3 regions of the Priestia sp. FW507-14D1A genome follow, and region 1 is predicted to be linked to each of the others. Evidence: predicted binding sites of a transcription regulator. Region 1 holds the regulator's gene; each other region holds the start of a gene.

What was found. The regulator LexA, encoded in region 1, represses DNA repair genes until DNA is damaged. The targets are predictions, from matches to a motif close to CGAACATATGTTCG.
Region 2: AC3WJG_RS20195 (Y-family DNA polymerase) is a predicted target of LexA. The motif match lies at 4,865-4,878, and genes of this name have one in related genera.
Region 3: recA (recombinase RecA) is a predicted target of LexA. The motif match lies at 2,753-2,766, and genes of this name have one in related genera.

Annotation. Positions count from the first base shown of each region.
Region 1 is NZ_JBYSWQ010000001.1:765,625-773,742, reverse strand. It holds gene AC3WJG_RS04485 (cation diffusion facilitator family transporter) at 1-757, shown strand, start outside; gene AC3WJG_RS04480 (glycosyltransferase family 2 protein) at 796-1,773, opposite strand; gene AC3WJG_RS04475 (GtrA family protein) at 1,770-2,162, opposite strand; gene AC3WJG_RS04470 (ArnT family glycosyltransferase) at 2,183-3,688, opposite strand; gene AC3WJG_RS04465 (hypothetical protein) at 3,905-5,350, opposite strand; gene lexA (transcriptional repressor LexA) at 5,562-6,179, opposite strand; gene yneA (cell division suppressor protein YneA) at 6,326-6,655, shown strand; gene AC3WJG_RS04450 (YneB family resolvase-like protein) at 6,709-7,377, shown strand; gene AC3WJG_RS04445 (DUF896 domain-containing protein) at 7,447-7,677, shown strand; gene tkt (transketolase) at 7,845-8,118, shown strand, end outside.
Region 2 is NZ_JBYSWQ010000006.1:143,998-152,115, reverse strand. It holds gene AC3WJG_RS20220 (heavy metal translocating P-type ATPase) at 1-1,046, shown strand, start outside; gene AC3WJG_RS20215 (HMA2 domain-containing protein) at 1,018-1,608, shown strand; gene AC3WJG_RS20210 (hypothetical protein) at 1,674-1,898, shown strand; gene brnQ (branched-chain amino acid transport system II carrier protein) at 2,479-3,831, opposite strand; gene AC3WJG_RS20200 (hypothetical protein) at 4,526-4,768, opposite strand; gene AC3WJG_RS20195 (Y-family DNA polymerase) at 4,923-6,188, shown strand; gene AC3WJG_RS20190 (YolD-like family protein) at 6,203-6,535, shown strand; gene AC3WJG_RS20185 (SMI1/KNR4 family protein) at 6,657-7,172, shown strand; gene AC3WJG_RS20180 (SMI1/KNR4 family protein) at 7,186-7,563, shown strand; gene hmpA (NO-inducible flavohemoprotein) at 8,107-8,118, shown strand, end outside.
Region 3 is NZ_JBYSWQ010000006.1:183,622-191,739, forward strand. It holds gene AC3WJG_RS20375 (ArsR/SmtB family transcription factor) at 376-723, shown strand; gene AC3WJG_RS20380 (arsenical efflux pump membrane protein ArsB) at 742-2,040, shown strand; gene arsC (arsenate reductase (thioredoxin)) at 2,064-2,486, shown strand; gene recA (recombinase RecA) at 2,930-3,967, shown strand; gene AC3WJG_RS20395 (right-handed parallel beta-helix repeat-containing protein) at 4,270-5,592, opposite strand; gene speG (spermidine N1-acetyltransferase) at 5,768-6,292, shown strand; gene AC3WJG_RS20405 (hypothetical protein) at 6,586-7,179, opposite strand; gene AC3WJG_RS20410 (carbon-nitrogen family hydrolase) at 7,552-8,118, opposite strand, start outside.

The sequences.
Region 1 (8,118 bases):
AAATGGTTTCGGCCGATTGGTTAATCTTGTTCTATTAGGAGCGGTTCTTGTAGTAGGGATTATGGCGTTTGAAACGATTAAAGAAGGATATCACCATATTCTTCATCCAACGAAGTCTTCAGGCTTTATTTTAAATATTGCAGTACTTGGCATCTCGGTATTGCTTGAGATGTTTGTCTTATTTAAGGCAATGAAAGAAATTTTGCACGATGTCGGAATGAATACCGCAGAGGTCAATGTTTTTACGCACAGCTTTGTTCATTTAAAGAAAGCAAAGCCAGCAACCAAGCTGGTCTTTATGGAAGATCTGGTAGCTACTGGAGGAGGCGTATTGGCGTTAATAGCCGTTTTCATTTCACGGTTTACACCTTTTCACCAAGCTGAAGGAATTGCTTCTATTTTAATTGGGCTTATGATGTTTTTTGTAGTAGGACGAGTATTTTTAGATAATGCTGCGGGAGCCCTTGGTGAAGCAGATAAAGAAATGGAAATAAAAATTGGCTCGATTGTAATGCAAGATGTACAAGTGCGTGATATTCAAACGTTAATGGTGATGAAAGAAGGGGAAGAGCTTCACGTTGAATTAAAAGTAGAAATTGATCCTTCTTTAACAGTGGCAGAAGCTGATGATATTAAAGATCGTCTGGAAAATCGTATTTTACAGGAAAAAGGAGTAACGGATGTCATTATTGAATTTGATGAAGATAATGGAATTCCGGACTGGGCGCCAAGTGATTTACAGCTTCAAAAAGAATAAAAACAAGGAAGAAAACAACTGTTTTCTTCCTTGTTTTTTTAGCTATATACTTTTTCACGTACGTTTGGAGAATCTGTTGAAGCTTTCGAGAAGTTAATGGTTTCACGTACAACGTAAATAGGTCTATTTTTACTTTCATCGTAAATTCTTGCGATGTATTGTCCGACTAGACCTAAACCAAGTAGCTGAATACCGCTAAAGAAGGTGATAGCTACCATAATAGAAGTCCAGCCAGGCTGAATATTTTTACCTATCAGCCAAACAACAATCGAATAACTTAACACTAAAAATGATACAAAAACCGATAATAAGCCAATAACCATTACTAGACGCAAAGGCTTCGTTGAAAACCCAATAATTCCATCTGAAGCAAACTTGATCATCTTTTTTAAAGGATATTTTGTTTCACCAGCAAAGCGTTCATCACGCTCATATTCTACATATGTTTGCCTGAAGCCAATCCAAGACATCATTCCTCGTACAAAACGATTGCGTTCAGTCATTTTTTTGAATACATCCGCTACTTTTCGGTCGATAATACGAAAATCTCCCGTGTCTTTAGGGATTTCGATATCGGACATATAATTTAAAAAGCGATAAAAATATTTAGCCGTGGCTAATTTAAAAAAGGTCTCTCCGCTTCGTTTCTTGCGCTTTGCATATACAATTTCATAGCCTTGCTGCCATTTAGCAATTAATTCGGGAATCATTTCCGGCGGATCTTGTAAGTCCGCATCAATAATAACGATAGCATCACCCTGAGCATAATCAATGCCTGCTGTTACGGCAGTTTGGTGCCCGAAATTACGAGCAAAATCAATAACTTTTACGTTAGAATCCATAGCCGCTACGTCTTTCAAGATTTCAATTGTTCGGTCGGTGCTGCCGTCATTGACGAAAATGAATTCATAGTTAATGTGGTTTTTATGCATGACCGAAAGCAAGCGATTGTAGCATTCATTAGCTACTTCTTCTTCAAAATACATAGGTACCACGATTGAAATTAGTTCTTTCATGCTTTACCTCCTATCGAGCGATGGTTTGTGTGCTTAAACGTCCATATTTTATTAAGGAAAAAATTGATAAACATTCCTATACAAGTAGACAACAGTTGTCCGATTATTGGATTAGCAGGTGTATAGTGTACAAGAAGGAATAAGCAGCTTGTATTAATTGCTAAAGTAATAAGGTTTACGATGAAAAATTGAGCTAACATCCATTTATGTACAGTTGCTTGAAACACCCACGATTTGTTCCAATAGTAGCTGTTTATAACGCCAATAAAATAAGATAGTACGTTAGCCAATATATAATTCATATCAAAATGAATGAGTGCTAAGTAACTGATAATAGTGAGCAGGGTATTCATTATACCTACAAAACCGAATTTCAGGAATTTTATCACGGTTGTATAATCCCTTCCATTTAATTTATCTCTTCACATTTTGTCTTGGGCTTATTTTTAGTAAATCGTACTATTAAATAGGATAGAATCACTGAAATACCAAATCCTTCGAGCAGCATAAAGCTTGGAAAAATAAAGAATCGATAGCGAGTTTGAATTTCAATAAGCAAGTGAATAAGAACGTATCCTATGATTAGTAATAAAAACAGTGTATATGGATATTTATCCTGCTTCCTCACGAATAAACATATAAGGCCAATAATGGAAAGAATAGTAGTTGAAACGTAAATGATTCTTTCATAACTTTGAGCAGCACTAATTAATTTCTCTTTATTAAAAGGTACATCTTCTTGAGGAGTTAATGAAATGCTCCAAAATGTAGATGCATCCGTTCCTCCCCACATATTTAGGAATTTAATGTGAAAGAGATCTAAAAGCTGCTCTTTATCTGCTACCCGTTCTTTAATTACCTCTTTTTCTGCTTCAGCTCGTTTTTCTCCAATTGGCATACCCATAAAACGACTAGCATCCTCTGAAGAATAGGAACCGCTTGTTTCGTAATTAAAGCCAATGACGAATTTCCATAAAGGATCTCTGTTACTTAAAGGATATTTAGAAATGCCGCTAGCTACAAAAGAATAGTTGATCAGCGCATTTGCAATAAAAAAAGTAACCAGTATGCCTACGAGGTTTTTTCCTATTTTCTTTCGACGAGCTTTTAACTCAGCAGCATTCTTCGTTTTAATGTAAGGTTGAAGAATTTGCAAGATGAAATAAATGAAAACAGCGACGATAATAATGGGTCCTAGAGGACGCATTAAATTTCCTAACGACAATAGAAGGCCAATATAAAGCCAGCTAAACTTGTTATGAGCAAATCTTTTTATAATAAGGTAAAAAGCTGCATAAAATAAAAAAGTAGCTAAATGCTGATTAGTTAACACTGAGCTATAGAGAATGTTCGGAATGTAGAACGCATATAGAAAAGCTGCCATTCTCCCAGCAAGTTCGTTAAATACTTTCGCGCCAATTAAATAAATAAAAATAACGGTTCCAGTGGAATAAAAAATATTTAACAATTTTAATATGAAAATATTATCTCCAAAACAGCGAATAATAACAGATTCATAGAATGAAAAGCCTAGCTGATATACCCATGTAGTAAAATAAACGCTTTGGTTAAATTCATAATTTCCTTTTGCGATATTACGCGCGGCATCTAACATGACAAGAAAGTCAGATTTTACAGGCGTTTGAACAGAAAGCATCCATGCTAGTCGAATACCTAAGGTCAAAACGATCAGTGAAATAAAAAAAACAGTTTTGTTCATGTATCTACTTGCAATAGCTATTAGAAAAATGACAAGGAAAGTGATAAAGATTCCTTCAATAATAAATGAATTACTTAAAGCCAAGCCCTTTAATTCCAATGAATTTGTCATCGCATTATAACTGCCCCATAGAGACCATGTAAGAATAATGACACATAAAAAGATCAGGCTTTTGGATAAAAATGAGTTAAGCATATTACCTCCTGCAAATTATTTCAAAGATAAGGTACAAAATTCCTACCCTATGATACCATATTTTATTATTTTGTATATATTTTTCTTATAGAGTATAATGTTAGATTGTTCTGAAATTACGACAGCGGCATAACGTTTGATAAAAGGGTAAGCCGAGTAGGAAAACGATTTTGTAATAGAAAAAGCTGTTTGCATCCATACGTATGCGAACAGCTTTTATGTTTTAAACCGATCTTTTAATAAATTCCATAGGGAACTCACTCCGAGACTAATGCTGATCAGAATTCCTGACAGAGCTACTATTAAAGCGATATATTCAAAGATAGAAAACTGCTTCATGCTATCCCAATTGATGTTTCCCTTTAGTTTGCTAATAACTAAATTCATTCCGTAAATACCGGAAAGAACCGTATAAATCGTTAAAATTAATAATAAGTAATTGTGACGTTTGGCTGCGATTTTCTCTTGATTTTGGTACAAAGTACCAAGGGTTTCTTTGACTTCTTGATAAAGAGAATTGATGTGGAAGATTTTTTTAAAGAGCTCAGAAAACTCTTGACCTTCTGTGCGAGAGCTAATTTCTAAAAATAAATATTTACCTGAAAACACGGTAATAGAGCGGATTAGTCGTTCAATACCCTCTGAATTTTTATGAAACGTGAGCTGCGAATATTCATAAGATAATTTTAGCAACACGATTTTATAGAAAAAATGTAAAAATAAATTATAGTAATGCTGGCCAAATAGATGATTCATCAAAAGCTGATCCGTTTTAGAGTCTGTCGATTTAGAAATACACGAAAACACATGGTCTGTTATGACGTAATAGGTTTCAGGAGCCCACCTTTCATACACGTGTTTAGTATTATACGTTTTAATATACTCATGATTGTGTGCAGAAATAAACGCTTTCCCGTCAGGCGTATAGCTATTTAGCTGCCCAGTACGAAATAAAGTTGTGGAATTAATTTCTTGCTCTTGATTTACCGTTACATAACTTAACACAAACATCCGTTCATCGATAAAATAAGGAAGGCTCCCAACGTGCTGTTCACGCGTGGCTTCTTTCTTGATGTGTTCGTTCAAAAATGGCGCAAGCTGTGAAAAAATATAATCTTGCACTTTGCTATAGCGATGATGTTCATAGGTAATGGTGGATCCATGCTCTTCAGCAAGCTTCGGTTCTAGTACACGAAAATGATTCATGAATTCTAAAATATCATCATAGGTGTAATGATTATGGCTCATCTCAGTGCGAATGGTCATGACGCCAATTTCAAAAGGACATAAAAAAACATCCACAGACAGCACGTTGCTAGACACGGTGGTGGAGGAAGTGTGTAACGTAATAGTATGGTCTATTTTTTTGGAAAATCGAAGCAACCCTTCTTTTTCGCACGAGTCAGGGAATAGAATGCATTCAATGTAAGGAAGAAAATATTGATCCAGGCTATCATGAGATACGTAATACTGTTCTCCGTAGTATTCTTTTTCTAAATGTTTTTTTTGAATGGAAAAAAATTCGAACAAATTTTCTTTTAGTGCATGAACAAGCTGCTCTTTATTTCTTCGGTCAAAGGAAAAAGGAAAAAGAAACATGTTCATTGCTTTGGTAGGTACAATGGTTTGAAATGGTTCTGTTTTCCTTGGTGTATTGGTCATAAACTACATCCTTCTTATGGTCGGTTGTATTTCCTTGTAAGAGTCGAGGAACTGCAGATAGAAAGTAAAAGGTGAAACAAGCTTTACAAAAACCGTTCTACCTGCCTGCGGTGATTCAACGTATCATTTATAATATGCCAATTTTTTTAGAAAACAAACGTAAAAAAACCAACTAACATCATGATTAGTTGGTTTTACATACAGTGTCTGATTAGTGAATCGTGCGATATACACCAGTTACTTTTCCTAAAATCGTTACGTGGCGAAGAATAATAGGCGCCATCGTTGAATTTTCAGGCTGTAAACGAACGAAATTTTCTTCTTTAAAGAAACGTTTTACCGTTGCTTCGTTGTCCTCGGTCATAGCGACCACAATATCTCCATTATTAGCTGTTTGCTGCTGACGTACGATTACCATATCGCCATCTAGAATACCTGCTTCAATCATACTTTCTCCCATAATTTCAAGCATAAATACATGATCATCTGGAGAAACGAATTTATCTGGAAGAGGGAAATATTCTTCCACATTTTCAACGGCTGTTATAGGAAGACCCGCTGTTACTTTACCGATAACAGGAACATTAATGACATTGCTTTTAGGGATGTTTACTTCATCTAGTTGAAGAACTTCGATTGCTCTTGGTTTTGTTGGATCTCTGCGAATTAACCCTTTGCTTTCTAAACGAGCTAAATGCCCGTGTACAGTGGAGCTAGAGGCTAATCCTACCGCTTCCCCAATCTCGCGAACAGAAGGCGGATAACCTTTTAATTTTACTTCGTGCTTAATAAAATCTAGTATGTCTTGTTGACGTTTTGATAGCTTCATATTTTTCACCTCGATTTTAGCTATTCTTTAGGTGAATTATACCACGTGATGTGTCAATATACAAACATAAGTTCGAAGAATTCCATTGACAGAAACAAATGTTCTCAATAAAATAAGAACATATATTCTGATAGGGGGATCATAATATGCAACAATTCTTACATTCTATGAAACATTACGCTATTTTTTTTGCAGCAATCGCTGCACTTACATATGTATTGACGCTGGTTTTAGGAGCGGATAAAGTAGATTTAGACAAATATTCAACGGTTACTATTACAAAAGGAGATACGCTTTGGGACTTGTCCAACAAGTATCATAATCACCATCATTTGACCACCAATGAATTTGTCAAATGGGTTGAAGACGTCAATGATTTAAACTCAGACACTGCCCAGTCTTTATCTCCTGGAGATAAATTATATATTCCTGTTTTAAAACAAAAGTTACATAATCAAGTGGCAATTGAACAGTAGTGTGTAACGGCCGTTCCTGAATATTGTTAGAAGCCGAAAAGGTCGTGATAAAAGTGGACGCCATTATTTATTGCCGTGTCAGTACGGATAAAAAAACCCAAGAAACATCTTTACAGCGCCAGCAAGAAGAATTAAAAAAACTTGCTGGTCTTCACCATCTAGACGTAAAAAAAGTCGTGATGGAAAAAGCAAGCGGATATGACGTAGACAGAGAGGGTATTTTGGATGTTCTTCATACAATGAAAGAAGAGAAGATCTCTGTGCTGCTTATTCAAGACGAAACACGATTAGGCAGAGGAAATGCCCGAATTGCGCTGCTTCATGCTTTTCATAAAGAAAATGCTACCATCTATACGATTAGTCATCAAGGTCAGCTTCAGCTTTCAGAATCTGATTCAATGGTGTTAGATATTATTAGCTTAGTGGAAGAGCATCAGCGGAAATTACATAATGCTAAAATTAGAAGAGGAATGAAAAGAGCCGTAGAAAACGGTTATCGTCCGCAGAAAAATTTAAAAAATCAAGGAGTTAACTCGGGAAGGGAAAAAAAAGAAGCGCCTATTGAAGAAATTGTCCGCCTTCGTCATAACGGCTTAACCTTTGCTGAAATTTCAGTTACGCTAAAAGGTTTTGGCTATAATATTTCAAAAGCGACGGTACATCGCCGCTATCAAGAGTACCAAGAGAGTGCTCAATCTCTTGATAAAACGAAAGAGATTTAGTAAGATGACTACATGTTGCCGAAGCGGTTCGGTAATTTTAATTATTGATTATAAGGAGATAGGTTTTATATGCTATCAAAAGATAAACTTGCTCGTATTAATGCTCTTTCAAAAAAGGCAAAGGCTGAAGGTCTGACAGAATCTGAAGCGAAAGAACAGCAAGAGCTACGTCAGGAATATTTAAAAGTTTTCCGACAATCTATGACAAATCACCTTCATACGATTAAAGTTGTAGACGAAGAAGGTAAAGATGTTACGCCTAAGAAGTTAAAAGAGAGTAAAAAGAAGCGTCTTCACTAAGACGTTCTAGTAAAACTAGAGGGAGTGTTCCCTCTAGTTTTTTGTATATTTTTAATAAGGGGCACAAAAACTGTAAAAGTGGAAATTTTTTTGGTTCAAGTATTGTACAAATAAGCAAATCATTAGTATGATAACATATGTACATAGTTTTGAAAGGAATGAAGAGTATGACACAACGTATTGAAGATCTTTCGATTGCAACAATTCGTACTTTATCAATCGATGCGATTGAAAAAGCAAATTCAGGTCACCCAGGTATGCCAATGGGAGCTGCTCCAATGGCATATACATTGTGGACAAAATTTATGAACATCAATCCAAAGAATCCAAACTGGTTCAACCGTGACCGCTTTGTATTATCAGCAGGACACGGATCGGCACTATTATACAGCTTGCTTCATTTAGCTGGATATGACTTATCAATTGAAGACCTTAAAAACT
Region 2 (8,118 bases), on a different contig from region 1:
TATACGCATCCATCGGACGTGCTGCAAAAGAAGGGGCTATTGTTAAAGGCAGTCATCATATTGAAAAGATGTCTAAACTAAATACAGTTATTCTTGATAAGACAGGAACTATTACAGAAGGAACGCCTGTGGTTCAGCAAGTAATTGCTGCTGAAGGCTTTAATCAAGAAGATGTTATTCGTTTAGCTGCAGCAGCTGAGAAAAATTCTACCCATCCTATTGCTGATGCAATTATGAAGCAAGCGAAAGAATGGAACATTTTAATTCCTATTAGAGACAATAATGCTCAAGTAGAAACAATGGTAGGAAAAGGAATTTCCACTTGGCTAAATGGTAAAAGAGTTGTTGTTGGAAGTTTACGCTTTATGAATGAATTAAAAGTCAAAACAACCAACTTACTTCAACACATGCAAAACGACGAAAATGTGATTTATGTAGCTTATGATCAAACACTTGTAGGAGTAGTTAGCATTTTTGACAAAATACGTTCTGGTATGCACCGCGCAGTGAATAATCTTCGACATCAAGGTATTAACGACATCATTATGCTTACTGGAGACAAGAGAACGGTTGCAAGAGAGATGGCGCGTCGCTTAAAACTGAACTGGTATCATGCAGAGGCTTTGCCAGATGATAAAGCCTTTTATGTGAAGAAGTATGGGAGCACAGGAGCTGTCATGATGGTAGGTGACGGCATTAACGATGCACCAGCTTTAGCTCATGCCGATGTAGGTGTAACGATGGGTGCTAAACGAACAGACATTGCTTCGGAAGCCAGTGATGTTATTATCACGTCTGATAGCCCAGAAATGCTTTCTGAGTTAGTTGGACTATCTAAAAAGACTATGAACATTATTAAACAAAACTTTATTGCCACGTTTGCTATTAATGGTATGGCAATTTTATTCGGTGCTTTAGGTATCTTCTCTCCAATTGTGGGAGCAGCTATTCATAATGCGGCCACTATTGGTGTAGTAATAAATAGTGCAAGAATTTTATGGTTAGGGAGGGAAACCAATGAATCCCAAATTCTACGTTCTGCATGATATACCAGGTCGTATTCGATTTCATATCCCAGCATTGAGAGATAAGAAAAATCATGTGGAAATAGAGCATATGTTTTCTGCTTTAAAAGGTATAACGAGTGTGAGAATAGAACCCACCATTCAAACCATGCTTATTTACTATGATGTTTCACAACTTTCTCGCAATACCATTTTTCGTTATGTATCTATCTTTTTTCAGCAAACGCGTTTAGATCCATTAGATGATATTATGATTCAAATGGATCCTGCCACACGAAATGATTGGCTACGTACATTGTTTTCTGGGGGATTACTTCTACTGGCAGGTATTCGAAAATCATCTTTTTATAAACCAGATGCACTCGTATATGGAGCAGTAGTTGCAACAGGCTATACGGTCTTATCTCATGGTACGAGCAATAAAATGAGGCACCCAGATATTTTAACCGGCATTGTTACGATGTTATCTCTAGGGCCATCAAATATGCTATATGTAGCGATGATTACATGGATTGTGAATGTGTTGGAATTGTTACATGAAAAGCAGAAAGTGCAATCACAAAAGCTATCTACAATTACGTAAGATATTCATTCATACCTTTTGTATGAATTGATATAAAAAACTTAGGATTATGGGGGAGTTTTATAATGATTAATCGCGATTTTCTAATGGGATTTGTATCAGGAACAGTGGTAGGCGCAGTAGGCTACCGTTTATATGAACAAAACGGTGGGCAATTACAACGTTTGGTTCAACCTAAACAGGCATATGGTGGACAACAAACTATTTCATCTTATCAACCTTCTATGGAAGAGCTTCAAGCACAGAAAGAGCGTCTAGAAGATATGATTGCTGAATTACAAGTAAAATAATGATAAAAAGAGTGAGGGATAGTTCCAGGCTAACTCTCACTCTTTTTATTCATAATGAGGGAATCATTTTTAAATGATGAAACGCTTATTTACCGTACGCTAAAAAGTTTCCTGTGGTAAACTCTTGTTATTATTATATTCTGCAATTTAAAAATTATCAATAATTATAGAGGGGAATGTTTTAATTTTACAAATGATCAGAAGGAGTAATTTACTTTTTATTTATACAGCGTTAAAAAGTTACAAATAAGATTCTAGACTTTACCTCTATAACTTTTGAAGAAAATTGAACGTACCGACCGTAAAAGTATACCTTTACGAACCTATCATTTACATAAGAAATCTATTATTTTTACCGTTCGTTTAAGTTTAAAGATGACATATAAACGTCCTCTAAAAACATAGACTTTAACGAACTTATTTTCGTAATAATATAAATATTAATTTAACTTAATTATAAAAGTACAAAAGAAGGAGCATCATCTAAATATATAGGAAACTCATAAGAAGAGTCTTTAACTTATAAAAAGTAAAGACTCTTTTTGTATTTGCTTTATTTAAGATAATTAAAGTAAAATTATTATTTATTTAACCTTGTTGATTTAGAAGTAAATTGCTCTTTATTTTTAAATAAGTTAACTCCATAACCTGCAAGACCTCCAATAATTGCAGGGAATATCCAACCTAATCCAATATGATAAAGAGGAAGATAGTAAGTAAATAATTGGTCAATACCAGGGATGTGTAAGCCAAAATCATTTAATCCATCTGCCAGACTTACAATAAATGTTAAGAATAGGCTACCTTGGTATACCTCAGCACATCCTTTAAATAAAGAATGAAGGAAAGTCAAAAAGATTAGAACAATTGCTAATGGATAGAGCACTGTTAAAACAGGTACTGAAAAAGAAATTAAATGATTTAATCCAACATTTGCGATGATTGCGCTAAACACGGATAAGCTAATCGCAATTTTCTTATAAGAAATAGAGGGTAATAATTTATGGAAATAAGAAGAGCATGAAGTAATAAGCCTTACGCTAGTTGTCAGACAAGCTACTGTGATCATTAAGCCTAATAGTAAACCTCCATATTCTCCAAAATAATAATCAGAAACTTTCGCTAACACCGTACCACCATTATCTAAATGTCCAAGCTTTTCTACACTTGAAGCGCCCATGTATGAAAGAGCAGAATAGATAGTTGCAAGAATAATAGCAGCAATTCCTGTAGCTTTTAGGCAAACAGTTATAATTTGCTTCTTTGTTTTAGCGCCTTTTTCTTTAATTGCATTGATAATAATGATTCCGAAAACGAAAGATGCAAGAGTATCCATTGTTAGATATCCTTCTTGGAACCCATTAAAAAAAGAGTTTGTTACATATTTTTCTGTGGGTGCTTGAAATTTTCCAATAGGATGAATAAAAGCTACTAGAACTAGAATTCCGATGAATGTTAATTTAATCGGCGTTAAGAATTTTCCGACAATATCGACAATTTTCGCCGGATTGAGAGAAAAAAAGCATGTAATAGTGAAAAATATAATAGTAAACACGAGTAAAGCTATAGAACTAGAGCCTTCAGAAATGAAAGGTTTAAGTCCGATTTCAAAAGAGACGTTACCTGTTCGTGGGATAGCAAATAAAGGTCCAATAGCTAGATAAAGAACAGTTGTAAATACTAAACCAAAGATAGGATGTACGCGACTTGCTAATGATTGTAAATCTTCTTTTCCGGAGAACCCAAAAGCTAGTACACCAAGTAAAGGCAAGCCTACTCCAGTAACTAAAAAACCCGCATTTGCTGACCAGATATTTGCTCCCGCTGACTGACCAAGCATGGCAGGGAATATTAAATTTCCAGCTCCAAAAAATAACGCAAATAACATTAAACCAATGATTACTATAAAAGAAAACGGTACTTTGTTTGACACGGTGAAACCCCCATTAAAAATATTCTTTATAAAAAATTAAATTTTCAGACAATTTAAATTACAAATAACTTATCTTTTTTGTATTATAAACAGTCAAATTACATATTTCAATATAAAAAATAAACTTTTTTAATAAAATTTAAAAAATTATCAATTTTCCGTTCATTATCCATTATTAAAATAAAAATAATATTAAAAATCCAGATTTTTATTCAAAATGCGTACGTTAAGTGAGTTAATAACGGTATTTTTTAAAAAAAATTATAAATCATATTCAAATCGCGTATATTATCCTTTTAATTAATTTGATTGAATGATATGCAAGGAAGTTTGGAAATATAGTACTACGAAACTTATAAAACTTTTTAATATTAGCTAAACACCTGAAAGGAAAAAGTAGTTGATTTATTGCTTCAAGAAATGGAGCATTCTAAGTCTTATAAAGAACGCTTACTTTTATCTCCTGAACTAGTAATTTGACAATCAACAGCTTATCTCTAGACAAAGTACTTTTCTAATGTAAAATCACTGTCTAGAATCACAAACGTTTCTGTTTCCTTTGAATGATTATCTTATGGTACTCCATTCAAGCAGTCAGAGGATAAGTAATAATGATCATTTTTTCTTTTTTAAAATATGTCATAAATTTTATATATACTGAAAAGACCTTATTAACAAATTAATTAAGGTCTTTTTATCTTTTCTTTTTGAAGCCAAAACTCAGCATATAAGCTATTAATAAAGAGATAAAAGCAGCAAAACTAATTTTTATGTAAGAAACCTCTAAAGCCCAAGGACCATATTTTTTTATATTTAAACGATACATAGACCACCACTGTCCATTTTCACCTTTAAAAAATGAGAAGATAATCCATAAAAGAACTAGAAACAAAAACCATGATAAAAAGATAATATAATTAAGCATTTTTCTATTCATAGGTCATCCCTCCGTTCTTCCCGTTTATATGTGATGCTCTTTTCTCTTAATTATAGTAACAATAATCGGGGAAAATTTAGAGTTTTTATTGAATAAAGAACGTTTGTTCGTATATAATAGAGAACAAATGTTCTTTATTTGAGGAGTTATTCCAATGGATTATGAATATCTACCAAACAGAGTCATTATTTGTATTGATATGAAAGCATTCTTTGCTTCTGTTTCATGCGTGATACGTAGGCTAGATCCATTAAAAACAAAGTTGGCAGTTGTAGGAGATACAAAGCGGTCGGGATCAGTTGTGTTAGCTGCCACACCCTTATTAAAGAAAGAAGGGATCAAAACAGGCAGCCGTCTTTTCGACATTCCTAGAAGGAAAGATATCCATGTCGTAAACCCATCCATGGAAAGGTATGTCAAGGCCTCGAACTATATTTCTAGTTTAGTGTTACAGTATGTCGCTCCTGAAGATTTCCATGCATATAGCGTTGATGAGTTGTTTATTGATGCGACAGCTTCTTTACATTTATTCGCTCGTACACCAGAAGAATTAGCCCGTAAAATCATCAACGAGATTTATCGTAAAACACGGCTTACAGCCACCGCAGGAATCGGTCCGAATCTCTTGCTGGCTAAGGTGAGCTTAGATCATGAGGCCAAGAATAGCCCAACAGGGGTAGCTTATTGGCGATACGAAGATATTCCTTTTAAATTATGGTCGATTCACCCAATGAAAGATTTCTGGGGAATCTCATCTGCTACGGAAAGACGCTTAAATCGTTTGGGCATTCACTCCATTAAAGAACTCGCTCTTTCTTCTGTAGAGATGATACGTAAAGAATTTGGTGTCTTAGGAGAGGAAATCCACCAACATGCAAATGGAATTGATTTTAGTCGCATTTCTGACGTGTATATTCCGAGCTCTCGATCATTCGGGAAGAGTCAAATTCTGTTTCGAGACTATACAAATCGAAAAGAAGTGGAATTGCTGCTATTAGAACTGTTAGATGATGTGTGCTTTCGTTTACGTATGCATCAAGTCGTGGCACAAACTATTCATTTATCCATTGGCTACAGCAAACAAACAGGTGGCGGCTTCTCAAGACAAAAGAAAATGGGGCGGGCTTCGAACCTAAGTCAAGATATCTTTCCTTATTGTTTAACCATACTACACACGTTTGATAGCGGAATGCCCATTCGATCGATTGGAATTTCTTTATCGAATACCAGTATTCAAGAAGAAGAGCAAATGAGTTTATTTGAAGATATTGACCAGCGGGAAAGAGCCTATGCACTTGCTAAAACAATTGATGAAATACAGATGCGTTATGGGAAGAATAGCGTTTTGCGAGCTTCAAGCCATCTCAAGCATTCAACAGCTCGTTATCGAAACGGCCTTTTAGGAGGTCATAAAGCATAAAGGAGGAAGATGATATGCAAAACAGAGGAATGAAAAAGTGGCGACCATTTGCAACTATGCCAGAGCAATACAGAGGATTACAAGAAGTTATAAAAAAGCAGTCAGAAATACCTCAACCTTTTTTAACAGAAGATCAAATGGAACAAATTAATTTTACCTTGATCGAAGCGCTCCATACACATAAAAAAGTATACCTTACGTATTACAAGCACGGGCAATGTATAACGGAAACAGGAGTTATTCAATTTGTAGATTCCCTTGGAGGTTTATTTGTATTTATAGATGAAGGATGTAAGCAAACGGAAAAAATGAGGTTAAGCGAGCTAATTGATGTTCGTTTCGTGTAGTAGAAAATAATAAAACAGTTTATTTACATAAGATTTCCATACATAATTAGTATAAGCTTAAAAAGTATTTAATCATTTTTCATAGATTCATTTAAAGATGTTATATAAGGAGGCTCCTAATATGAAGCAGGTTTGGACTGAGTTTGAGCAGTGGTTAAAAATAAATCGACCAGAAGCAGCAGGAACGCTTAATGAAGCAGCTTCTGAATTAGAAATTGCAGAGGTTGAACAAAAGATGGGACTAACATTCCCCAAAAACCTTAAAGACTGGTTAATGATACATAATGGACAGCGTGATGAATATATAGCAGCTATCGATAATTATACGCTACTACCTTTAGAGGAGATTCTGTATACATGGCAAACATTAAAAGAACTTTTAGACGGAGGAGAATTTGAAGATTTTCCAGAAATTGAACCTATTGGACCAGTAAAAAGAGAATTTTGGTGGAACCCACGTTGGATTTCGATTGCCACGAATGGGGGAGGAGATGATATTTGTATAGACTTGGATCCTGATAAAGAAGGGAGAATTGGCCAAATTATCACCTTTTGGCACGATTGGGAACAGCGTGAAGTAATAGCGGACAGCTTAGAAGAATGGGTAATAGCCACGATAAATCATACAGATCATTAAAGGGGAGAAGTAAATGATAAAACCTGATATAGAGAAAATCTATAAAATTCTCAAAGCACTTCCAGGTACGTCGGTGAGAGTAGAATTTGAAGATAAAGTGGGAGAAATTCTTTCTACTCCTTATTATATCTACCTAAAAAGCGAGTTTCTTGATGGACAATTAGGCTACAGAGAAGATTTAGAAGCCAATTCTCTTATAGGAAATCAAGAAGGAGATTGGCAAGAAAACTGGTTTGTTATAGGTTGTGATGAAGAAATAGGCGGTGACCCGCTCTTTATCGACATAGGGAATGAAGATTATCCAGTTTTTACAGCTGAACATGGCATGGGCGAATGGGAAGCTTTAGAAATGTATGATTCTCTAGAAGAGTTTGTAGAAGATGTTACTTAATTATTGCTTCGTTAAAAGATTTTGATAAAAGTACGGCTAGAAGAGGACAGATAGTAGTTTAGTATATACCTAACTGTCCTCTTTTTTAGTACCTATTAAACTTAGAAAGAATGTAGAGGAAGGAAGGGACTGATGGTAGGAATCGATTTCTGTATTGCCGATATACGAAGGCGCAAAGGCATTCATATCCTTTGCGTTCTTTTATCGTTGAACACTGCTAACAATTGAATAGTATATGGCTACAATGATCAAAAGCATGCCAATAATGTATAAATGAGGTATATCTTAAAGTGTTGGTCATAGAGACATTCACCTTTCTAATTTAATTCTAATTCAACAAATTTTTATTAGTTTATTTAACCACAGAAAATATGATGTACAAAAAGGGGAGATTGTTCTTTTGTTTCTTAAAGAACCTATTCATTACGTTAACTAGAGTTAGTATTTTCATTCCCGTATAGGATAATCCAAATTTAGCCATATTAAATTGTAGTATTAAAAAAGATTAATACATATGAAAAATTCTTAAAAGGTGGATGTTATATGCTTGATTCT
Region 3 (8,118 bases), on a different contig from region 1:
AATGATCGAAGCTTTCGGCAGCTTTTTTAAAGTTACTATATGTAGTTTCCCCTCTTAGCATAGGATCTTGATGAAAAAAACGCTGAAAGATTAGGTTTTGTGCTTCCTTCTGGTCCATCCCTTGGGTGTTCATAACTAAATGAAAATAGGCTCGAAAGTACGTAACAGATAAATTTCCAGAGTTGTTGACTCTCACTGCTTTCATCCTCACTTTCATAAATCAATTTTTTTTGATGTATTCATCATATCTGGAAAATTTAGATAAATCAAGGCATTAATCAACTTTTTTTGATTAATTTTTAAAATGTATATTTCTGTTGAATATATAATAAAATACTTATATAATTATATGTGAAAATAAGGAGGCGAGTCATAATGGATGTAAAAGCGCAGGTAGAAGTGGAAAAAGCAGTACAGATACTGAAGCTGCTTGGAGATAAGACAAGATTGTCAATGATGAAGCTGCTCCAAAATAACGAGTGCTGTGTTTGTGAGCTAGTTGAAATTTATAAAGCAAGTCAACCGGCTATTAGCCAACACTTGCGGAAGTTAAGAGCTATCGAACTCGTAAGTGAAAGACGAAAAGGACATTGGATCTTCTATTCCTTAAATAAAGAAAACAGCTATTATCAGTTTGTCCTTGATATACTCGATTCTTTACCAAGCGAAGATGAACGATTAAAAGAACTAGAAAAGCAAGGTTTACGTATTAATTGTTGCTAATAATAGGAGGTCTGTAAAGTGATATCAGTTATAGTAGCCTCCCTCATCTTCTTAGTGACATTGATTTTTGTCATTTGGCAGCCAAAGAACTTGTCTATTGGTTGGTCAGCATGTGGAGGCGCAGTATTAGCTCTTTTAGCAGGTGTGGTTGATTTCCATGACGTGCTGGATGTAACTCAAATTGTATGGAATGCAACATTAACGTTTATTGCAGTTATTATTATTTCCTTAATTTTAGATGAAATTGGATTTTTCGAGTGGGCAGCTTTACATATGGCGCGTACTGCAGGAGGCAATGGCGTTCGCATGTTCGTTTATGTATCCCTCCTTGGAGCTGTAGTAGCAGCATTATTCGCAAACGATGGAGCAGCCTTAATTCTAACACCTATTGTACTTGCCATGGTACGAGCACTTAAATTTGAAGATAAAATGGTCTTCCCTTTTATTATCGCCAGTGGATTCATTGCAGATACAACATCGTTACCTCTTGTAGTAAGTAACTTGGTCAACATTGTATCAGCTGATTTCTTTGGTATTCGCTTTTCTGAATTTGCATCACGTATGATTGTGCCAGATCTGTTCTCACTTTTGGCAAGTATTGTTGTCTTATATTTGTACTTTCGTAAAAGCATCCCTAAGAAATACAATCTAGATGATTTACAGAAACCGGTTGAAGCCATTAAAGATAAGAAAATGTTCCGTTTATCAGGAATCGTTTTATTCATTTTAGTCCTTGGTTACTTTATTGGTGAGTTTTTCGATATTCCTGTTTCTATTATCGCAGGTATTATTGCGGTTTTATTCCTAGGAATAGCAAGAAAGAGTCCCGCTGTTCACACTAAAAAAGTGTTAGCTGGAGCTCCGTGGGCGATTGTTTTCTTTTCGATTGGTATGTATGTTGTTGTCTATGGATTACGTAATGTAGGGCTAACTAAAGTATTAGCAAGCCTCATCCAAGCAACCGCTGACCATGGATTGTTTGCCGCAACCATTGGCATGGGATTCATTGCAGCCATACTTTCATCGATTATGAACAACATGCCAACCGTGATGATTGATGCTTTGGCCATTGATGCAACTTCTGCAACAGGTACAATTAAAGAAGCCTTGATTTATGCAAATGTCATTGGTTCGGACTTAGGACCAAAAATTACACCTATTGGCTCTCTAGCCACTCTCTTATGGCTCCACGTTCTTTCGGCAAAAGGAGTTAAGATTTCTTGGGGAACCTACTTTAAAACAGGTATTATCTTAACCATCCCAACATTGTTTATTACGCTTGTTGGTTTATATATTTGGTTATCAATTATTTCATAACACATTTAAAGGAGATTTTACACATGTCTAAAAAAACACTTTATTTCTTATGTACAGGTAACTCTTGCCGTAGCCAAATGGCTGAAGGATGGGCAAAAAAATATCTAAGTAATGATGAATGGGATGTACGCAGTGCAGGGTTAGAAGCTCATGGATTAAATCCTAACGCCGTAAAAGCAATGAAAGAAGCTGGCGTCGATATCTCAAACCAAACATCTGATGTCATTGACCCTGAAATTTTAAATAATGCGGATTTAGTCGTTACATTATGTGGCCATGCAGCAGATCACTGCCCAGTAACGCCTCCCCATGTGAAACGTGAACACTGGGGATTTGATGATCCAGCAAAAGCTGAAGGAACAGAAGAAGAAAAATGGGCGTTTTTCCAGCGTGTACGTGATGAAATTGCTGAACGTATTCAACGTTTTGTTGAAACAGGTAAATAATTAATCAAGAAGCAGTCTATTTGTATAGACTGCTTTATTTCTTCCTAAAATCTGTTTTATAGTAACTAGGAATATGAGGAATACGTCATTAGTGTAATCAGATTGGTAGATTCATGTACATAAAAATTTAAAAATGGTTCTTATTTAATTTAACTTATATGAAAGTATAAACTTGCTTTTTATAAATATAAGATATTCTTTTAGCTAGTTTGCAGAAAAACTTTCGCCTTTACAATTAGATGCATTTATTGTATGATTACACAACAGGAACATTTGTTCGATACTAAGGGTTTAGAGATGAATAAAGGAACACCAGAACAAACTAAGACAGTTAAACACAAAATTTTCTCGCACGGAGCAAAAACATTTGAGCCAACTCTTATTCTTTATCGAAATACCTTGGCGTTTATTGTAAACGTAATAACAATCGGAGGTTTCAAATTATGAATGATAAAAAAGCAGCACTAGATATGGCTCTAAAACAAATTGAAAAACAATTCGGTACAGGATCAATTATTAAAATGGGAGAAGGCACACATACAAAAGTTGAGGCATCTAGCTCAGGCTCATTAGCTTTAGATATAGCTCTTGGAATTAATGGTTATCCTAAAGGAAGAATTATGGAAGTTTACGGGCCGGAAAGTTCAGGTAAAACAACCGTTTCCTTACACGCAATTGCAGAAGTACAAAAAAATGGAGGCCGAGCTGCCTTTATTGATGCTGAACACGCACTGGATCCAGTTTATGCAAGAAAACTAGGTGTAGATATTGATGAGTTACTGTTATCTCAACCAGATACTGGTGAACAGGCACTTGAAATTGCTGAAGCATTAGTTAGAAGTGGCGCTGTAGATATTATTGTTGTTGACTCAGTAGCTGCATTAGTTCCCCAAAAAGAAATTGAAGGAGAAATGGGAGATTCTCACGTAGGTCTACAAGCTCGTTTGATGTCTCAAGCTCTTCGTAAACTATCTGGAGCAATCAATAAGTCCAAAACCATTGCCATCTTCATCAACCAAATCAGGGAGAAAGTAGGCGTTATGTTTGGAAATCCGGAAACAACGCCAGGTGGAAGAGCACTAAAATTCTATTCTTCCGTTCGTCTTGAGGTTCGCCGTGCTGAACAACTTAAACTAGGAAATGACATAGTTGGTAACAAAACAAGAATTAAAGTAGTCAAAAATAAAATGGCGCCTCCTTTCCGCATTGCTGAAGTAGATATTATGTATGGAGAAGGTATATCAAGAGAAGGAGAAATCTTAGATATCGGTTCTGAAGTAGATATTGTTCAAAAGTCTGGATCTTGGTTTTCATATAATGAGGAGCGTTTAGGACAGGGACGAGAAAACGCTAAGATTTTCTTAAAAGAAAACCCTGAAATTAGAGAAGAAATTAGAAAAAGAATTATTGATTTCAAATATGGTGATAATATTAATAACGATAATGTTATAGATAACGATAGCGAAAACGAAAATCAATAAAGGCATAAAACACCTTTCCCACGGCTTGAACTGCACCCCATTATTAGATAAAAAAACTCTAATGATGGGGGTGTTTTTATGTCAAGGCTATTGATTTGCACCTAAATAAACACTACTCATATAGAGAACCAGCATGAATCTTCTTGCAATCCATTTGTATATTTACAATGAACGCACCTTTCTCTTTGTTTCAATGAAATAAAAAGTATAACCAGCAGATAGTGAAGTGAATAATTTTTCGGCCTTAAATAGAATCCCAGCGAGCAACTAAATAAAGAATATCTTCCAAAAAGAAATTTTCATTAAAAAAGCCTAGGTGATACGATAGTAGAACTTTCTATTTCTTTCCCCTTCCATATCCATCGATTCGCTTTATCTCTACTTTTATTTAGGTACACATTATGATTAAGTTGATTATATTTATTTGAGTAATGAAGATTGGCCAGAAGCAAATTAGATTTTACTGAAACCATAACATTATTGTTAATAGCGTTATGAGTTGCATGATATTGCATCAGTAATTGGCCACCATCCATGTTCATCGTATCATTTCCATATAAAATATTATGTTCAATAAGAGTATTTATCGTCCCTCCACGTTTTTTATCATAGCCTCCAATTGAAATTCCTGTAAAACGATTCTTATAAATCATATTCCGTATAACTTGAACATTGCTAGTGTGTTTACCATAGTGTTCACTTGCGATTTCTATTCCTAGATCGTTATGACTTGAAACGTTATGCTCAATAATAACATCTTTTCCTCCGTCTACGTAGATTCCCCCAGCGGAGTATTCATGTTTGTAAGCAGGATTTGAATAACTGCTGACGTTGTAAATATGGTTTTCACTAATGAGTCCTTCACGAGCTCGGTCATATTTCTCAATAGGAGCTACTTTTTCAAAGCCAATTACGTCAATCCCAATATTATCAACGTTTCGAATTGTATTGGCATTGACGATAAAATCTTTAACATTTCCATTTAGAGTTAGTGCTTCACTAAAACCTAAGGTCAGGTTTTCAAGTAGGTTTCGCGATATTTCAATGTTTTCTAACGAACGCGGCGCTTTGGATCCATAAAAAGCTATTCCATGAGCGTTTCCATTTTTATGTGCAGTCTTAATATCGAAAATATGATTATTAATAATTCGAAGGTTCTTTCCACTTCCTTCTACTAAAATACCACATGGTGTATTTTGTTCCTTAGAAGTAGACGAATGACCTATATTCAAACCTTGAATTGTTATGTAGCTCTTATTTTTTATGCTAACTAGCCCTCCATCTGTAGAACGACTTTTTATTTTTTCTCCACTAATAAGAGGCTTTTCACTTTTATAGTTCCTGAAGATAATAGGCTTTTGTCTAGTACCTGAACGGCTAATAATTAATTGTTCATAGTAGATACCGCCTCTGATGTAAACGGTAGTTCCGGGCTGAGCTACTTCACTTGCCTTTCTTAATGTTCTAAAAGGTTTGCTTTTAGTACCCAGGTTTTTGTCATCCCCTGTAGGAGAAACATAAATTTCATGATGTATTGTAGGAGCTGCTGAAGGTTGATTAGCTGCCTCAACCCTTTGGTTTATACAGCATAGTAAAATAAGAAGAATACCAACTGCTTTTTTCATAAGATCCTCCTTAAAGTTAATGAATTTCACTTGCGAGATTTTTAAATTATACTATGGTTCTTTTCATAAGGATGTAAATAATCGCACTATATCTTATTATTTTTTAAAACTACAGCAATTTTTACATTTAAAAAGGAAAGTGCTAAAGTAATGCTAGAATGTGGAGGTTTGAGAAATGAATAAGGAACTTAAGTTACGTCCTTTGGAAAGAGAAGACTTAAAATTTGTCCATGAACTTAATAATGATGCAAACATTATGTCTTATTGGTTTGAAGAGCCTTATGAAGCTTTTGTAGAGCTACAGGACTTATATGATAAACATATTCACGATCAAGGTGAGCGTCGTTTCATCCTTGAAAAGGAGGGGGATATGCTTGGATTAGTGGAATTAGTCGAAATTGATTATATTCATCGTAGAGCAGAGTTTCAAATTATCATCGACCCTGCGTATCAAGGTCATGGCTACGCCATGGTTGCCACAAACCTAGCAATGAATTATGCCTTTTCGGTATTGAATATGCATAAACTTTACTTAATTGTAGACAAGGAAAATGAAAAAGCAATTCATATCTATAAGAAGGTTGGTTTCTCTATTGAAGGTGAGTTAAAAGATGAATTTTTTGTTGATGGAAGCTATCATAATGCTATAAGAATGTGTATGTTTCAAAAAGAATATTTACAAACCAAAAATAAAAACTAAGGTTGAACTAGTATAAGAGTCCTGGTCACCTAAAAAAGAAGAAAGAATGAAATTGGGCTTCTAGTATAGGAGTAAAAAATCCTGAAGGAGAAATGTGCAAACCATTTAAATATGATAACATTGTAAATTATAGAAACCATAAGGATGGTATTATGAGTACATTTAATCCAACAGGATTGCTATTATTCTTAATAATTATTGGTTTAATAGGATTCCTAGCTTTTAAAGTTGTTAAAAGGTTAAAAAAGAAATAAGTAACAAGAAGGACCTGCTATCAAAACAGCAGGTTCTCTTTAATAAGAAGATACATAATACCAGTTTTTATGTACTTTTTTTATTTGTTTAAAATCCCCGTTAAAATCGCTTTTTGAAGGTTTGTTATCGTTTGGGTTATATACAAATCCCGAAAAATTGTCTAGCATCCCACGGTATGTAAAGAAAAGAATTGATTTAGCCTTTCCTTTTGTTTCTACTGCGATGTCGCCCCCACCTTTAGACAATTGAGTATACTTTTTAGGTAATTGAATAAGTGATGGACTATCAGATACATTAGGTTTAATAACACCATTTTCTATTTTAGTTGCAACCTCTTCTCTCTTATCTTGATGGATTTTAAAGTTGAGATCTAAGTTGACTTGATTGAATGGAAATAAAAACCACAATGAGATAGTAATGAGCTGAATAAGAAACGGCTGCCACTTTCTCTTTTTAAAAAGATGAATTAATGTCCATATAGTCATTATGATAAAGAAAGCATATACAAATAACCAAATAGGTAACATTAAAAATTCCGTTATAATATCAACCAGATCCCACTGGAACAAGGACACTAAAATAACGAACAAACTACTAATTAGCGATAAAAGCAACAATCGACTGCGTTTCACACATTTTCCTCTTCCTAAAATAATTCTTTTTTACCTTAATTATATATTAAAACCCTTATAAAAGCGTATGTATAATTCATACATAATTTGTTAACACAATCACTCTTCCAGAAAACATTATAAAAAAGGACCCTTGACGAAGGATAGTTCTTCCAAGGATCCTTTTTCCGGAGTATGCAGCTTTTTATACATTGTTGACTGATCAACGTTTTCTCAGTAGGTGGATGAGAAACTAATGTATAAGAAGTGCACCTTTTATACATATGTTAATTTTAAAAAATATAGTATTTTCAGGTGAAACTGCCTCTTTTTTTTAGTAAACCTTCATAAGATATTCTGATAACATCCAAATTTAAGATGATATACAAATTTCTATTCTGCATGCTTATAAACATCCGGTCTCAGGCTTTCAAATATTGGAATGTATGTTTGTTGTTCTGTAACTTTCTGTATATCAATTTCCGCTGTTATAATCTCTTCTTGATCTCCCCCCTCTTCTACGATGTTTCCATTGGGATCAATGACCATTGAATGCCCCGCGTATGTGTTGCCGACATGATTTTCATTACTCACTTTTCCCACGCTGTTACATGCAATGACATAAACACAATTTTCTATAGCTCTTGCCCTCAATAGTGTTCTCCAATGGTCTATATTTCTGGTAGTCCATTGTGCAACGTAGAATATGACTTTTGCACCTTGAGACGTTGGGTAGCGTGTGATTTCTGGAAAACGTAAATCATAGCATATAATTTGACTGGCTTTGATATTGTTAATCTCAAAGACATCTGGGACTTCATCTCCCCCTGTTAAATAATGATGTTCATCCAACATCGGCACGAGATGTATCTTATCTTTTTGATAGAGCAGCTTACCCGTTTTTGATACAGCAAAGGCTGTATTATAAATATTTTCATTTCTTTTATTTGAAACTGAACC